DNA from 3 places in the Nonomuraea sp. NPDC003214 genome. Region 3 is predicted to be linked to each of the others. Evidence: predicted binding sites of a transcription regulator. Region 3 holds the regulator's gene; each other region holds the start of a gene.
The links. Region 3 encodes HrcA, which represses chaperone genes, less so after heat shock. Its sites were predicted from a motif close to TTGGCACTCTCNNNNNGAGAGTGCCAA; they were not measured.

Region 1: the regulator HrcA is predicted to act here: its motif matches at 3,486-3,512, upstream of groES (co-chaperone GroES).
Region 2: the regulator HrcA is predicted to act here: its motif matches at 3,395-3,421, upstream of groL (chaperonin GroEL).

Annotation. Positions count from the first base shown of each region.
Region 1 is NZ_JBSFSX010000001.1:1,003,226-1,008,957, forward strand. It holds gene ACWDXC_RS04605 (DUF5319 domain-containing protein) at 1-353, shown strand, start outside; gene ACWDXC_RS04610 (hypothetical protein) at 314-469, opposite strand; gene ACWDXC_RS04615 (sigma-70 family RNA polymerase sigma factor) at 466-1,101, opposite strand; gene groL (chaperonin GroEL) at 1,393-3,012, opposite strand; gene groES (co-chaperone GroES) at 3,085-3,396, opposite strand; gene ACWDXC_RS04630 (NAD-dependent epimerase/dehydratase family protein) at 3,571-4,422, opposite strand; gene ACWDXC_RS04635 (MarR family winged helix-turn-helix transcriptional regulator) at 4,526-5,023, shown strand; gene ACWDXC_RS04640 (THUMP-like domain-containing protein) at 5,057-5,732, shown strand, end outside.
Region 2 is NZ_JBSFSX010000014.1:30,096-35,827, reverse strand. It holds gene ACWDXC_RS35765 (DoxX family protein) at 1-84, opposite strand, end outside; gene ACWDXC_RS35760 (LysR family transcriptional regulator) at 168-1,064, shown strand; gene ACWDXC_RS35755 (nuclear transport factor 2 family protein) at 1,048-1,470, opposite strand; gene groL (chaperonin GroEL) at 1,658-3,286, opposite strand; gene ACWDXC_RS35745 (cold-shock protein) at 3,581-3,781, opposite strand; gene ACWDXC_RS35740 (MoaD/ThiS family protein) at 4,029-4,304, opposite strand; gene thrC (threonine synthase) at 4,329-5,558, opposite strand; SAM riboswitch class I at 5,572-5,712, opposite strand.
Region 3 is NZ_JBSFSX010000005.1:133,788-139,519, forward strand. It holds gene hemW (radical SAM family heme chaperone HemW) at 1-601, shown strand, start outside; gene ACWDXC_RS16400 (DUF3097 domain-containing protein) at 616-1,425, opposite strand; gene ACWDXC_RS16405 (hypothetical protein) at 1,444-2,151, opposite strand; gene hrcA (heat-inducible transcriptional repressor HrcA) at 2,300-3,319, shown strand; gene dnaJ (molecular chaperone DnaJ) at 3,331-4,470, shown strand; gene ACWDXC_RS16420 (nitrate- and nitrite sensing domain-containing protein) at 4,438-5,732, opposite strand, start outside.

The sequences.
Region 1 (5,732 bases), on a different contig from region 3:
CGTTCGCGGACGACCCCAACGACCCTTCCGCTGCGATGGGCGAGCTCGGCGAGGCCGAGCCGCTGACCGCCGCCGAGCGCGACGAGGCCATCACCGACCTGGCCGACGTCGAGGTCTTCCGCTCCCTGCTGGAGCGGCAGGGGGTGCTGGGCCTGGTGCTCGACTGCCCGGAGTGCGGCGAGCAGCACTTCTTCGACTGGGACCTGCTGCGCGGCAACCTGCGCCAGATGATCGAGCTGGGCCAGCCCCAGATGCACGAGCCGGCCTTCCAGCCCGATCCGGCCGCCTACGTCACCTGGGAGTACGCGCGAGGCTACGTCGACGGCGTCATCGACACGGAGGAACGCCGCTGATCGAGCACGTCGCCGACCAGGGCCGCGAGCACCCGGGCGGCCGGGTCGCCGCTGTCGGGCAGCTCACCGGCCGCGAGCGCGTCGAGCAGCGCGTCGCTCTCTTCCTCAGGGGTCAAGCCGACTCCAGCTCGGCCATCTGCCTCAGCCTGGCCAGCGCCCGGTGCTGGGCGACGCGTACGGCACCTGGTGACATGCCGAGTACATTACCGGTCTCCTCGGCCGACAGCCCCGACACCACCCGCAACAGCAGCAGCTCGCGCTGGTTGGGCGGCAGCCGGGCGAGCAGCCTGCGGGCGTGCTCGACCTCGATGTAGCGGACGACGGTCTCCTCCGGCCCCGGCCCGTCGTCGGGCCCGTCGGGGAGATCCTGGGTCGGCACGGCCGAGCGCACGGAGCTGCGCAGCGCGTCGGCCACCTTGTGCGAGGCGATCCCGAAGACGAACGACGCGAACGGCCGCCCCATGTCGCGGTATCGCGGCAGCGCGGACAGGACCGCGATGCACACCTCCTGGGCCACGTCATCGGCAATGTGATATTGCCCCGAAACGCGGCCCAGCCTGGCGCGGCAATAGCGCACCACCATCGGACGCAACTCGCCGAGCAAGGATTCGATCGCACTGCGATCTCCCTGCACCGCGAGGCTCGTCAGTTCTCTTAGGTCGGAGTCATCCGTCCGTGCCGGAAGTCTCGACGCGAGCCTTACCCCAATTTTGGCGTCGGCGACGCTTCCCTCGCTCACGTTAGGCATGATGCCCGGCCCGCTCCGGCCTGTCGTCATGGCGAACGGCTACGGATTGGTCACATTGAAGCGACGATAACCGATAGTAATCGAGTGACAACACTAAGCCTTTATGCCTGGCAGATTGTTTCACGTTATAAGCCAAATGGCACGACATTCGTCAGACCACGGACGCTTAACCCGCACTCCAGGTTCACTCAGATAAACAATATTTCACAGAAAAATGTGACATAGCGCTACAAACAACGAAACGGCCCGCACCGGAATCCCGGTGCGGGCCGAAGCGCGTTACAGCGAACCCTAGTGGCCGTGCCCGTGGCCGTGACCCTGGCCGGCGGCCGGGGCCTCCTCCTCGGGCTTGTCCACCACGAGGGCCTCGGTGGTCAGCAGCATGCCCGCGATCGACGCCGCGTTCTGCACCGCCGAGCGGGTGACCTTGACCGGGTCGTTGACGCCCTGCGCGAGCAGGTCGCCGTACTCGCCGGTGGCCGCGTTGAGGCCGTGGCCCGCGGGCAGCTCCGCCACCTTGTGGGTGACGACGTAGCCCTCCAGGCCGGCGTTCTCGGCGATCCAGCGGGCCGGCTCGACCAGCGCGCGGCGCACGATGGAGACACCGGTCGCCTCGTCGCCCGTCAGGCCGAGGTCGTCGAGGTCCTTGGAGACGTGGATCAGCGCGGAGCCGCCGCCGGAGACGATGCCCTCCTCGATCGCGGCGCGCGTCGCGGAGATCGCGTCCTCGAGGCGGTGCTTCTTCTCCTTGAGCTCCACCTCGGTGGCCGCGCCGACGCGCAGCACGCACACGCCGCCCGCGAGCTTGGCCAGGCGCTCCTGGAGCTTCTCGCGGTCCCAGTCGGAGTCGGACTGCTCGATGGCGAGCTTGATCTCCTTGACCCGGTCCTCGATCGCGGCAGGGTCGCCGGCGCCGTCGACGATGGTCGTGGCGTCCTTGGTGACGACGATGCGGCGGGCGGTGCCGAGCACCTCCAGGCCGACGTTCTCCAGCTTGAGGCCGACCTCCTCGCTGACGACCTGGCCGCCGGTGAGGATGGCCATGTCCTGCAGCATCGCCTTGCGGCGGTCGCCGAAGCCGGGAGCCTTGACGGCGACGGAGGTGAAGGTGCCGCGGATCTTGTTGGTGACCAGGACGGCCAGGGCCTCGCCCTCGACATCCTCGGCGACCACGAGCAGCGGCTTCTTCGTCTGGGCGATCTGCTCCAGCAGCGGCAGGAAGTCCGCGATGGAGGAGACCTTGCCCTGGGTGAGCAGGATGTAGGCGTCCTCCAGGACGGACTCCATCCGCTCGGAGTCGGTCACCATGTAGGCCGACAGGTAACCCTTGTCGAACTGCAGGCCCTCGGTGAACTCGAGCTCCATGCCCATGGCGTTGGACTCTTCGACGGTCAGCACGCCGTCCTTGCCGACCTTGTCGAACGCCTCGGCGATCAGGTCGCCGATCTTGGCGTCCTGGGCGGAGATCGTCGCCACGTCGGCGATGGCCTTCTTGTCCTCGACCGGGATGGCCGAGGCGAGCAGCCTGTCGCTGACGTCCTTGGCGGCCTTGTCGATGCCGCGCTTGAGCGACAGCGGCGAGGCGCCGGCCGCCACGTTGCGCAGGCCCTCGCGGACCATGGCCTGGGCCAGGACGGTCGCGGTGGTGGTGCCGTCACCCGCGATGTCGTTGGTCTTGGTGGCAACTTCCTTGGCGAGCTGGGCGCCGAGGTTCTCGTAACGGTCCTCCAGCTCGACCTCGCGAGCGATGGTGACACCGTCGTTGGTGATCGTCGGAGCACCGAACTTCTTGTCGATGACGACGTTGCGGCCACGCGGGCCGAGGGTAACCTTCACGGCGTCCGCGAGGGCGTTGACTCCGCGCTCAAGCGCGCGGCGGGCGTCCTCGTCGAACTCCAGAATCTTCGCCATTTGCTGAAAGTCCTCTCCTAGCGTCGAAAGCCCCGGCCGCCTTGGGAGCGCCCGGGGCCCGACACGACCGGCTTACTTCTCGATGATCGCGAGAACGTCGCGGGCGGAGAGCACGAGGTACTCCTCGCCGCCGTACTTGACCTCGGTGCCGCCGTACTTGCTGTAGAGGACGATGTCGCCCTCGGAGACGTCGAGCGGAATCCGCTTGTCGCCGTCCTCGTCCCAGTTGCCCGGGCCCACCGCGAGGACCTTGCCCTCCTGCGGCTTCTCCTTGGCGGTGTCAGGGATGACCAGGCCGGAAGCGGTGGTCTGCTCTGCCTCAAGCGGCTGAACCACGATGCGGTCGCCGAGCGGCTTAACGGGAACCTTGGTGGCGGTCGTCACGATCGGACCTCCCCTTCAGATTTGAATGATCAGAAGAGGCGACCAGCGGGGCCTGCCGTCGCGGGTGCCAGACCTGCCTCGTCGCACAGTTGGCACTCTCAAGGGGAGAGTGCCAACAGGAAACATATGCAAGAGGGGCTTGACAGTCAACACGAACGCGTCAGCTCTGGGCGATCAGGCGTAGGAGCCTTCCGCCAGGTCGGCCACGATCCCGGCCCGGCCGGGGTTCCAGCCCAGGGCCGCCCGGGTGCGCGACGCGCCGATGCGCTGGCTGAGCGCGAGGGCCTGGGCGAATCCCTCCCCCAGCGCCCCGGCGGCCTCCGCGAGCGGCCACGGCTCCGCGGCGGCGCCCACGCCGGCCGCCACACCGGCCGCCTCGGCGACGGCGTCCACGGGCACGCCCTCCTCCGCGATGGCGTGGTAGATCCGCGCCTCCCCCTTCTCCACGACCGCGACGAGCAGGTCCGCCAGGTCGTCCACGTGCACGGCCGTCCAGGCGGGCACTCCCCCGGCGGTCACGTACACGCCCGTGCCGCGCCGGGCCGCCTGCTCGCGCAGCAGCGCGGGGATGCCACCGCCCCGGCCGTGGACGACGCCCGGCCGGACCACCGACCCGCCGCCGTCGAGCACCAGCCGCTCGACCTGGTCGCGGTAGGCGACCAGCGGGACGGGGTCGGCCGGGCTCTCCTCGTCCCCGCCGTCCACCTCGCCGAGCACCCAGACCCCGCTCACGTACGTCACCCGCTTCCCGGAGGCGGCGAGCGCGCCGACGGAGGCCAGGTCGGCCTCCCGGTTACCGGTCAGCTCGGCGGCGTGCACCACGGCGTCGACGTCGGCGGTCAGCGCGGCGGCGACCGACGCCGGGTCCGCCAGGTCGCCGTGGCGCTCGTCGGCCACCCCGGACACCCGCCTGCTCCCGTCGACTGACGGCCGCACCAGCGCCGCGACCTCGTGGCCGCGCTCGATCAGCCGCTCGACCAGCACCCCGCCGATGTAGCCCGTCGCGCCAAGCACCAGCACCTTCATGTCTTCCACCTCGAACACTTCGACGTTGAACACTTCGACACTCAGGAAACTAGCGCGGCTCCCCCGAAATTTCAACGTCGAAGTTTTTGATATCGTCGGACGCATGGAAGACGCCGTCGACGTGATCCTCGGACAGTGGGCGCGGGCCCGCCCCGGCCTGGACGCCTCGCCCATGGGCGTCGTCGGCCGGGTCTCCCGCCTGTCGCGCCTGCTCGAACGCGGCGTCAAGGAGTTCCTGGCCGGGCGCGGCCTGGAGCCCTGGGAGTTCGACATGCTGGCCACGCTGCTGCGCAGCGGCGAGAGCCACACCATGTGCATGAAGGACCTGTCCTCCTCCGCCATGGTCAGCCCCGGCGCGCTCACCAACCGCATGGACCGCCTGGTCGAGCGCGGCCTGGTCGACCGCCGGCCGGCGCCGGGAAACCGCCGCATGATCCTGGTCTCGCTCACCCCCGAGGGGCTGCGCCTGGTCGACGACGTGCTGGAGGGGCATCTCGACAACGAGCGCGACCTGCTGGCCGGGCTCGACGAGGACGAGCGCGCCGCCCTGGCCGGGCTGCTGCGCAAGCTGCTCGTCTCCCTGCGCGACACCGATCTCTGAGCCGGCCCGCCGCGTGCACTACCGTCGTACGTCGTGGACCTGGACGCCTTCACCGAGCTGCTGACACCGCGCGGCCTGCGGGCGCTGGCCGAGGCGGAGGAGCTCGCCGGCGCCGACCCGGTCGCGGCGGCCACCCGGCTGCGCCGCACCTACGACGCCGCCCTCACCTCGGCGGCGCTCACCCAGGCGGGGCTGCGCGAGCGGGCCGCCGCCAAGTTCGGCGCCGACGCGGCGCGCATGTTCTTCACCCCGCACGGCCTCGAACAGTCCACCCGCGCCGAGGTCGCCGAGCACCGGGCCCGCCGCCTGGCCGAGTGCGGCGCCGGGCCGCGCGTCGCCGACGCCTGCTGCGGCATCGGCGGCGACTTCCTGGCGCTGGCCCGCGCCGGCCGCACGGTCGAGGCCGTCGACGCCGACCCGCTGACCGCCGCCGTCGCCCGCGCCAACGCCGACGCGCTCGGCCTGGGCGAGCGCGTCACCGTGCGGGTGGCCGACGCCGCGACCGTGCGGCCCGAGGACCACGACGTGCTGTTCGCCGACCCGGCCAGGCGCGGCTCGCGGGGCCGCACGTTCGACCCGATGTCCTACTCGCCGCCCTGGCCGGTCGTCCTCGACCTGGTCTCCCGGGCGCGCCTGGCCTGCCTCAAGGTCGCCCCCGGCATCCCGTACGAGTTCATCCCCGCGCAGGCGCAGGCCGAGTGGGTCTCGT
Region 2 (5,732 bases), on a different contig from region 3:
CTCGGCGCGGGCGAAGTCGGCGACGGCGGCCCAGAGGTTGATCACGATCGTGACCACCGTGACGACCACATAGGCGACGTACATTGCCTTTCCCCCTTTCCTCCCGCATCCCAGCCTTGTCCCGCGCCCCCACCGGCGTCCAATACCTGCGTCTATAACCTGGGGGCATGGATGTGGACACGAGGTTGCTGCGCTACTTCGTCGCCGTGGCGGAGGAAGGCAGCCTCACCCGGGCCTCAGCTCGCCTGTACGTGTCGCAGCCGGCGCTGACCAAGCAGATCAAGCAGCTCGAAGCGCTGCTCGGCGCCGAGCTGTTCCGTCGTTCCCGGGCCGGGATGTCCCTGACCGAGGCGGGCCGGGCGCTGGCGGAGCGGACGCCCGCCCTGCTGGCCGACTGGGACGCGGCGCTGCGGCGCACCAGGCAGGCGGCCGGCCGGGCGGCCCGCGTGCTGCGGGTGGGCTTCCTGGCCAGCGCCGCCAACGAGGCCACCCAGCGCATCGTGGCGGAGTTCGCCCGTGCCAGGCCGGGCTGGCGGGCCGACCTGCGCCAGGCCTCCTGGTCGAACCCGACGGCCGGGCTCGCCACGGGGGACGTCGACGTCGCCCTGCTGCGCCTGCCGTTCCCCGGCCAGGACGCGCTGCGCGTGGAGGCGCTCTTCTCCGAGCCCCGCTGGGTGGCGCTGCCCTCGGCCCATCCGCTGGCCGCGCGCGACGTGATCGCCTTCGAGGAGCTGTGGGACGAGCCGTTCGTGGCGGCTCCGGTGGAGACGGGCCCGTGGCGGGACTACTGGCTGGCGGCGGACGAGCGCGACGGCCACCCGGTGCGCGTCGGCGCCGTCACGGACCAGCCCGACGACTGGCTCAGCGCCATCGCCAACGGCTACGGCGTCGCCCTGGCCCCGGAGTCCGCCGCCCGCTTCTACGCCCGCCCAGGCGTCACGTACCGCCCCGTCAGCGGCGTCAGCCCCACCCGCGTGGGCGTCGCCTGGACCCCGGCCGACGACGCCAACCCCGTCGTCCAGGACTTCGTCCGCTGCTGCCTGGCCGTCAGGCGGAACGACTGACCGGCGGGCGGCAGGCGTCGGCGATGGCCTGGGGGTCCCAGTAGAAGGGCCGACATTCGAGCATGCGCCCGTCCCGTACGGTGATCAGCTGCATGATCAGGGCGTCGACGTCCCGCCCGGTGGCGCGGGCGCGGAAGCGGACCCGGTTGCGGACGACCACCGTGCTGTCGTCGCCCCAATGCTCCTGCTCCAGGAATTCCATCGACTCCCACACCGCGCTGAAGGCGGCGAGAAAGCGTTCCATCCCGTCATGCCCGCGCCAGGCGCCCGTTCCGGTGAAAGGCAGTCCCGGTGCCTGGTGCAGCACCACTTCAGGGTCGAGGTGTACGGCGACGTCGTCGTACGACGCCTTGCCGAATCCGCCGGCGGCGACGTACGCGGCCTCGGCGGCGTAAAACTTCTCCATGACTGCCCAAGCGCTCATTGCCCCAGAGTTCCACCCGGACCGGAACCTGGCTGGCGTGGATCAGACCTGTTTGTCGCGCACAAGAGAAGAAGCCGCCCCTATTTAGGGACGGCTCCGATAAACACATCAGCCCGAGCCGGAAATCCGGACCGGGCTGACGCTATCGCCACGTGGAACGCGATCGGACCTAGAAGTCCATGTCGCCGCCGCCGGGCATGCCAGCGGGAGCGGCCGGGGTCTTCTCGGGCTTCTCGGCGATGACGGCCTCGGTGGTGAGGAAGAGCGCCGCGATGGAGGCGGCGTTCTGCAGCGCCGAGCGCGTCACCTTGGCCGGGTCGAGGATGCCCGACTCGAACATGTTGACGTACTCGCCGGTGGCCGCGTTGAGGCCCTCACCCGGGGTGAGGTTGCGCACGCGCTCGACCACGACGCCGCCCTCGAGGCCGGCGTTGACCGCGATCTGCTTGAGCGGCTCCTCCAGGGCCTTGCGGACGATCGCGGCACCGGTGGCCTCGTCGCCGGTCAGCTCCAGCTTGTCGAAGGCCTTGGCGCCGGCCTGCAGCAGCGCCACGCCACCACCGGGGACGATGCCCTCCTCGACGGCCGCCTTGGCGTTGCGCACGGCGTCCTCGATGCGGTGCTTGCGCTCCTTGAGCTCGACCTCGGTGGCCGCGCCCGCCTTGATGACGGCGACGCCACCGGCGAGCTTGGCCAGGCGCTCCTGGAGCTTCTCGCGGTCGTAGTCGGAGTCCGTGCGCTCGATCTCGGCGCGGATCTCGTTCACGCGGCCGCTGATCGCGTCGGCGTCACCGGCGCCGTCGACGATCGTGGTCTCGTCCTTGGTGACGACGACCTTGCGGGCGCGGCCGAGCAGGTCGAGGGTGGCGTTCTCCAGCTTGAGACCGACCTCCTCGGCGATGACCTGACCACCGGTGAGGATGGCGATGTCGCCGAGCATGGCCTTGCGGCGGTCACCGAAGCCCGGGGCCTTGACGGCCACGGAGCGGAACAGGCCGCGGATCTTGTTGACCACGAGGGTGGCCAGGGCCTCGCCCTCGATGTCCTCGGCGATGATGAGGAGCGGCTTGCCGGACTGCACGACCTTGTCGAGCAGCGGCAGCAGGTCCTTGTTGGCCGAGACCTTCGAGTTGACGATGAGGATGTACGGGTCCTCGAGCACGGCCTCCATGCGGTCGGAGTCCGTCACGAAGTACATCGACGTCATGCCCTTGTCGAAGCGCATGCCCTCGGTGAGCTCGAGCTCGAGGCCGAAGGTGTTGCTCTCCTCGACGGTGATGACGCCTTCCTTGCCGACCTTGTCCATCGCCTCGGCGATGAGCGAGCCGATCTCGGGGTCGGCGGCGGAGATGGAGGCGGTGGAGGCGATCTGCTCCTTGGTCTCCACGTCCTTGGCCAGCTTGGACAGCTCCTCGCTGACCCGCTCGACCGCGGACTCGATGCCCTTCTTCAGAGCCATCGGGTTCGCGCCGGCGGCCACGTTGCGCAGGCCCTCACGGACGAGCGCCTGGGCGAGCACGGTGGCGGTGGTGGTGCCGTCGCCCGCGACGTCGTCCGTCTTCTTGGCGACTTCCTTGACCAGCTCGGCGCCGATCTTCTCCCACGGGTCCTCGAGCTCGATCTCCTTGGCGATGGAGACACCGTCGTTGGTGATCGTGGGGGCGCCCCACTTCTTCTCCAGCACGACGTTGCGGCCCTTGGGCCCCAGGGTCACCTTGACGGCGTCGGCGAGCTGGTTCATACCGCGCTCGAGACCGCGCCGGGCGTCCTCGTCAAACGCGATCATCTTGGCTGCCATAAGGCTAGACCTCCCAGACACAGGGTGGCTGCTGCGATCGAGCCGACGCCCGCGACGGCATGTGGGCCCGCAGCTCCTTCGGCGGACCCCATCGTCTCGATCCCAGGGTTGGCACTCTGCGACAGAGAGTGCCAACGAATTGTTTAGCACTCTACCCGGTCGAGTGCAAGCCGACAGCACCCCACCCCAGGTCACGTCGGTACGGCGGGCCCGTGAGCCCGCCGTACGTGAGGGGACGAGAGGTGGCGGTTCGCACGTACTGCGCTGACGTGCGAGCCGCCGGTGCTCACCACGTCAGACCGAGCGGACGGACTCCGCCTGCGGTCCCTTCTGGCCCTGCGTGATCTCGAACTCGACCCGTTGGCCCTGCTCGAGAGACCGATACCCGTCCATCAAGATTGCCGAGTAATGGACGAATACATCCTTACCACCGTCTACCGCGATGAAGCCGTAGCCCTTGTCCGCGTTGAACCACTTGACGGTGCCCTGCGCCACTTCCGACTCCTCTTACTGGGCTCATAGATCCCGCCCATTCCTCCGCGAGACCTACAATCGCCTGACTAATGGATATCAGCCGTACGATCGCACTCGACCATACCTGTGGGAAGGCGTTTGGCAACAGAGTCAATCGGCAAATCGGGTATTTCACCTCACGCTAACTGGTTCAACCTTGTATTTCACAAAAGAGAAGGCGCCCGCATGGGGCGCCTTCTAGAGGGTCGTTCTGGAGATCGGGGGGTTCTCAGCCGCCCGCGACCGCCGGGATGATGGAGATCTGAGTGCCCTCAGGGGCGGGAGTGTCGAGCCCCTCGGCGAAACGGACATCCTCTTCGCCAACGTAAACGTTGACAAAACGACGAATCTTGCCCGATTCATCAAGAATGCGCGCGCCGATGCCCGGGTAGTCGGAGTCGAGCTTGGCAAGCACGTCACGCAGCGTTGCGCCCTCTCCACTCACCTCCGCGTTACCGCCGGTGTAGGTGCGCAGGATGGTGGGAATCCGCACAGAAACGCTCATGGTAAATCTCGCCTTTCCTGGTTGTCAGACAGTCGCGCGGAACGCGTCGAGAGAGGGCCGGATCACGGCCGTGGGGGTGACGTCGGTGACCGCGTCGAGCGTCTTGAGCCCGTCACCGGTGTTGAGCACCACGGTTTCGGCCTCGGGGTCGAGCTGGCCCGTCTCGACGAGCTTCTTCAGCACGCCGACGGTCACACCGCCGGCCGTCTCGGCGAAGATGCCCTCGGTCGAGGCCAGCAGCTTGATCGCGGCGACGATCTCGGCGTCCGTGACGTCCTCCACCGCCCCGCCGGTGCGGCGCGCGATGTCGAGCACGTAGGGGCCGTCGGCGGGGTTGCCGATGGCCAGCGACTTGGCGATGGTGTCGGGCTTGACCGGCTGGACGACGTCGTGGCCGGCCTTGTAGGCGGCCGAGACCGGCGAGCAGCCGAGCGCCTGCGCCCCGAACACCTTGTACGGGCTGTCCTCGACCAGGCCGAGCTGGATGAGCTCCTTGAAACCCTTGTCGATCTTGGTGAGCTGGGAGCCGGAGGCGATCGGGATGACGATCTGCTCGGGCAGCTTCCAGCCGAGCTGCTCGGCGATCTCGTACGCGAGCGTCTTGGAGCCCTCGGCGTAGTAGGGCCGCAGGTTGACGTTGACGAATCCCCACTTGTCGCCCAGCGGGTCGCCGATGAGCTCCGAGCAGAACCGGTTGACCTCGTCGTAGGTGCCGTCGATGCCGATCAGCTTGCCGCCGAACACCCGGGCCATGGCGATCTTCGCCTGCTCCAGGTCGGCGGGGATGAACACGCAGGCCTCCAGGCCGGCCCTGGCGGCGGCGGCCGTCACCGCGCCGGCCAGGTTGCCGGTGGAGGAGCACGACAGCGTGTGGAAGCCGAAGTTGCGGGCCGCCTCGACGGCGATGGCCACCACCCGGTCCTTGAAGGAGTGGGTGGGGTTGCCCGAGTCGTCCTTGACGTACAGGGACTTGATGCCCAGCGCCCGGCCCAGGTTGCCCGCCTTGACGAGCTTGGTCCAGCCGGGGTTCATGTTGGGCTTGGACGCGACGTCGACCGGCACCGGCAGCAGCGAGCGGTAGCGCCAGATGTTGGCCGGGCCCGACTCGATGTCGGCGCGGGTCACGTTCCCGAAGGAGTAGGCCGCCTCGAGCGGCCCGAAACACTCCAGACAGGCGAAGCTGGGGCCCAGCGGGTAGCGGGTGCCGCACTCGCGGCAGGAGAGAGCGACGGCGGGACCGAAGTCGAGCGACATGAAGCGAGGCCTTCCCTCATCTTCGTCCGCGGCCACCCTGACCACGGACCGGAATTGGCACCCTGTCCCGGTCGGCCTCGCAGGTCGCGAGTCACAAGCCGGGAGGGTTGCCGGGGCTTCGCAGGGCCGGTCCCTCCACCCCTCTGGATGAGCAATATTCAGTTGGAGTTGCTG
Region 3 (5,732 bases):
GCTGGCCGCCGCCGTCGAGGCCGAGCCCGACCACGTGTCGGCCTACTCGCTGATCGTCGAGGACGGCACCCGCCTGGCCGCCCGCATCCGGCGCGGCGAGCTGCCGATGCCCGACGACGACGTGGCCGCCGACCGCTACGTGATCGCCGACGAGATGCTGGCCGCGGCCGGGTTCCGCTGGTACGAGGTGTCCAACTGGGCGACCTCCGACGACGCCCGGTGCCGCCACAACCTGCTCTACTGGACCGGCGGCGACTGGTGGGCCGCAGGGCCCGGCGCCCACAGCCACGTCGGCGGCACCCGCTGGTGGAACGTCAAGCACCCCGCCCCCTACGCGCAGCGCCTGGCGGAGGGCCTGTCGCCCGCGCACGCCCGCGAGGAGCTCACCGGCGAGGACCGGGCGACCGAACGCCTCATGCTGGAGCTCCGGCTCGCGTCCGGCTACCCGCTGGCCGACGTGCCGCCCACCGGCCGCACCCACGTCGCCGCCGCGCTGGCCGACGGGCTCCTGGAGCCGGAGGCGTTCAAAGCCGGCCGCATGGTGCTCACCCTCCGGGGCCGCCTGCTCGCCGACGCCCTGGTCCGCGACATCCTGAGCTGATCAGGCCGCCGCGCTCACGGGGCCTCGGTGACGAAGTCGATCAGCTCCTCGACCCGGCCGAGCAGCTCGGGCTCCAGATCGGCGTAGGTCGAGACGGAGCCGAGGATGCGCCGCCAGGCGTCGGCCGGCTCGGCGCGCCAGCCCAGGGCAGCGATCACGCCCTCCTTCCACGGCACCCCGCGCGGCACGTCCGGCCAGGCCGCGATGCCCACGGCCGACGGCTTGACCGCCTGCCAGATGTCCACGTACGGGTGCCCGACCACGAGCACGTGCGGCGAGGTGACCTGGGCGGCGATGCGGCTCTCCTTGGAGCCCGGCACCAGATGGTCGACCAGCACGCCCAGCCGCCGCCCCGGCTCGGGCGCGAACTCCTCGACGATCGCCGGCAGGTCGTCGACGCCCTCCAGGTACTCGACGACCACGCCCTCGACCCGCAGGTCGTGACCCCAGATCTTCTCCACCAGGGCGGCGTCGTGCACGCCCTCGACGTAGATGCGGCTCTCGCGGGCCACCCTGGCCCGCAGCCCCTCCACGGCGATCGAGCCCGAGGCGCTGCGCCGGGGCGCCCGGGGAGCGGCGGCCTGGGGCCGCACGAGCGTCACGACCTTGCCCTCCAGCAGGAACGCGGCGGGCGCGAGCGGGAACAGCCGGCGCCTGCCGAAGCGGTCCTCCAGCGTGACGGCCTCCTTGTCGCAGGCCACCACCGCGCCGCAGAAGCCGCTGTCGGCGTCCTCCACCACCAGGTCCGGCTCGGCCGGCACCTGCGGGATCTTGCCCTTGCCCGGGCGCCGCCAGTTTCCCGCGAGAACATCACCGTCGTACACACCGGGGACCGTAGCAAATCACCCGCCCGCCGCGAGGCGCTTGCGGTGCCCGCCGCGGCGTACCACGACCACGATCGTCACGAAGGCCGCCGCGAGCACGCCGATCGCGGCCACGATCGCGGCCACCGCCGCGCCGCCCACGACCCCGGCCGCCGCGCCGAGCACGCCCGTGCCGATGCCGAACCTGGCGTCCGACTGCTGCTGGGTGGCGCAGGTGACCTGGTACTGGCCCGCCGACGGCGCGTTGACCAGCGCGATCTGCTCCCAGCGGGTGCCGTCGACGGTGAGCGTGGTCGTACTGGAAGGCGCGATGAGCGTGGCGCCGCCGGAGATCTGGCAGTCGTAGCTGACCGGGCCGTCGGAGGCGAGGTAGAGGGCGGGGCCGTCGGCGGGGTCGAGCGTGGCCGCTACCGTCTCGCCGGCGGCGAACGTGCGGCTCGGCGCCACGTTCGCCACCGTGCTGAACAGGCTGCTGACGAACAGCGCCCCGGCGGCCAGCACGCACACGGCGGCCACGCCCCACGCGACGCCGATCCACCGCAGCCGGGGCCGGATCGCCTTCGGGTCCACCCGCTGCCCGTACGGAGGCGGGAACTGCTGCCCGTACGGGGGCGGCGGCGGGGCGAAGTAGGGCTGCTGACCAGGGGGAGGGGGCGGATACTGGTGGTGGGTCCCCGGCTGCGGCCCCGGCGGAGGCGGCGGGCCGTACGGCGAATTGTCCGTCATGGCGGCAAGTGTGAGGCTTGGCATTCGGCTTGTCATCGGGCCCCCGGCGTTATCGCACCTTGTGGGTGAGAGCCGTACACTTGGCACTCGGGAACACAGAGTGCTAGACCTGGCGTTTCCCCTAAAGGCAGCGGTAGGAGGTGCGCACGTGCTCGACGATCGTAAACTCGCGGTGCTCCGCGCCATTGTCGAAGACTACGTGTCGACCAACGAACCCGTCGGCTCGAAGGCGCTCGCCGAGCGCCACAACCTCAAGGTCTCCCCGGCGACGGTCCGCAACGACATGGCCGCGCTGGAGGAGGAGGGCTACATCACCCAGCCGCACACCAGCGCGGGCCGAGTGCCGACGGACAAGGGTTATCGCCTGTTCGTCGACAGGCTCTCGCAGGTCAAGCCGCTCTCCGGAGCGGAGCGCCGGGCGATCGAGACCTTCCTGGCGGGCGCGGTCGACCTCGACGACGTGGTGACCCGCACGGTGCGGCTGCTCGCGCAGCTCACCAGGCAGGTCGCCGTCGTGCAGTATCCGACCCTGACCCGTTCCACGGTCCGGCACGTCGAGCTGGTCCCGCTCGCCGAGCGGCGGGTCATGCTCGTCCTGATCACCAACACCGGCCGCGTCGAGCAGCGCGTGATCGAGCTGCCCGAGGTGGTGGAGGACACCCGCATCGCGCACCTGCGCGCGGTGCTCAACGCCTGTCTCGACGGCTGCGGCCTGGCCAGCGTGCCGGAGCTGGTGTCCGACCTGCCCGAGCGGCTGCCGGTCGAGGACCGGCCGGTGGTGGCGACGATCCTGTCGGTCCTGCTCGAAACGCTCGTCGAGCGGCACGACGAGAAGATCGTGTTCGCCGGCGCGGCCAACCTGGCCGGCGCCGACTTCAGCGTCGGCCTGCGCGACGTGCTGGAGGCGCTGGAGGAACAGGTCGTGCTCATGCGGCTGCTCGGCGAGACAACCACAGACACCCCGTCCGCTCTCACCGTGCGCATCGGTTCCGAGAACGCCTATACCGGACTGCGGGGCACGTCCATCGTCGCCACGGGATACGGTCAAGGCGACAACCAACTGGCCCGGCTCGGCGTGCTGGGCCCCACGAGGATGGACTACCCCGTGACGATGGGCGCCGTACGCGCGGTGGCACGCTACGTCAGCCAGATCCTGGCTGCATCTTAAGAGGTCGATAAGTGGCAAACAGCGACTACTACGCCACCCTCGGGGTGCGCCGTGACGCCAGTCAGGACGAGATCAAGAAGGCCTACCGCCGGCTGGCCCGCGAGCTGCACCCTGACGTGAATCCCGATCCCGCCACCCAGGAGCGGTTCAAGGAGATCACGCAGGCCTACGAGGTGCTGTCCGACCCGAGCAAGCGCCAGATGTACGACCTCGGCGGCGACCCGTTCGGCGGCGGCGGCGCGGGTGCGGGCGCCGGCGGGTTCGGCGCCGGGTTCCCGTTCAGCGACATCATGGACGCCTTCTTCGGCACCGCCGGCGGCACGCGCGGGCCCCGCTCGCGCGCCAGGCGCGGCCGCAACGCGACCATCCGGGTCGAGCTCGACCTGCGCGAGACCGCGTTCGGCACCACCCGCGAGCTCGTCGTCGACACGGCCGTCACCTGTGAGGTGTGCCAGGGCGCCGGCACCGCCCAGGGCACCCACCCCGACACCTGCGACATGTGCAACGGGCGCGGCGAGATCTCCCAGGTCACCCGCTCGTTCCTGGGCCAGGTCATGACCTCGCGGCCGTGCCCGCAGTGCGGCGGCTTCGGCAGCATCATCCGCCACCCGTGCCAGGAGTGCTCCGGCGACGGCCGGGTGCGCACCCGGCGCACGATCAAGGTCCGGATCCCGGCCGGCGTCGAGGACGGCACCCACATCCAGCTCGCCGGCGAGGGCGAGGTCGGCCCCGGCGGTGGCCCGCCCGGCGACCTGTTCCTGGAGATCGCCGAGAAGCCGCACGAGATCTTCGAGCGGCGCGGCGACGACCTGCACTGCACGGTCCAGATCCCGATGACGGCGGCCGCGCTCGGCACCATCCTGTCCGTCGAGACGCTCGACGGCCCGGAGGAGGTCGACGTGCGGCCCGGCACCCAGTCCGGTCAGGTCATCACCATGTACGGGCGCGGCGTCCAGCGGCTCAACGAGTCGGGCCGCGGCGACCTGCTCATCCACGTCAACGTCGAGACGCCCGGCCGCCTCGACCCGGCCCAGGAGGAGCTGCTGCGCGAGCTGGCCAAGCTGCGCGGCGAGGAGCGCCCGCCCGGCAAGTTCGCGCCGGGGCAGCAGGGGTTCTTCTCACGGCTGCGCGACGCGTTCAACGGCCGCTGAGGCCGCCGTCAGGAGCTCCTCCGGCAGCGCCACCCGGGCGGTCACCCCGGAGCGGGGCGTCTCGTGCAGCCACACCCGCACGCCGAGCCGCTCCGCCAGCCGGCCCACCACGTGGTGGCCGAGGCAGCGGTCGGGCGCGGCCAGGAAGCTCTCCTCGCCCCTGAGCCGGGCGTTGGCCGCGGCCAGCTCGGCGGGCGTCATGCCGACGCCGTGATCGGTGATCGTGATGCGGCACTCGCCCTCGTCGGCGCGCGCCCAGATCTCCACCTCGGCGTCGGGCGGCGAGAACGCCAGCGCGTTCTCCACCAGCTCGGCCAGCAGGTGCGCCACCTCGGCCACGACGGCCCCGCGCACCAGCGGGCCGTCCAGCACCCGCAGCGTCACCCGGTGATGGCCCTCCATCTCCGCCAGCGTCATCCGCACCACGTCGGCCACCGGGACCGGCTCCGACGAGCGGCGCGCCGCCCGCTTGCCCGCCAGCACCAGCAGGCTCTCGGCGTTCCTGCGCAGCCGCCCGGTCAACCGGTCGAGCTCGCACAGCCGCGCCAGCGCCGCCGGGTCGGACTCGTGCCGCTGCAGCACGCCGACCGCGCCGAGCTGACGGTGCACCAGGTCGCGGTTGCGCCGCCCCAGCTCGGCCAGCGCCTCCGCGGTGCCCTCGCGCAGCGCCGTCCGCTGGGCGGCCAGCCGCGCCGCCGTCGCGTGCATGCCGCCGACGGCCCACGCCACCTCGGTGAACGCGTCGGCCCGCGCCCTGCCGGGGCCCGCCTCCCGTACGCCGGACTCCAGCTCGGCCGCGTGGTCGCGCAGGATGGCCGCCTCCGTGGCCAGGTTGCGCAGCGGGCGCAGGACCGAGCGCACGACCAGCGCCCCCAGCGCGAGCAGCACCAGCGTCAGCGCGGCGCCGGAGGACGCCAGCGTCACCAGGCGGCGCGTCTCGCGCTCCACGGCGGCCACGGCGGCCGCGCGGGCCTGACCGCCCGCCACCCGCTGGGCGGCCCTCAGCGCGTCCGTACGGGCCTCCGTGGCGCTCTCCCATGCCCGGGGCCCCGCCGTCACCGCCGTGCCCGAGGCGCTCGCCACGGCCTCCTGCTCCAGCGCGGCCACCCGGGCCACCGGTCCGGCCCGCAGCGCCCGGTCCAGCGCCGCCGCGCCCGTCCGCCCGGCCATCCGCCCGTAGCGGGCCAGGGCGTCGTCCGCCACGGCCCCGGCCCGCAGGAACGCCGCGTAGTCGGCCGCCGCGAACCCGCCCGCCGCCAGCG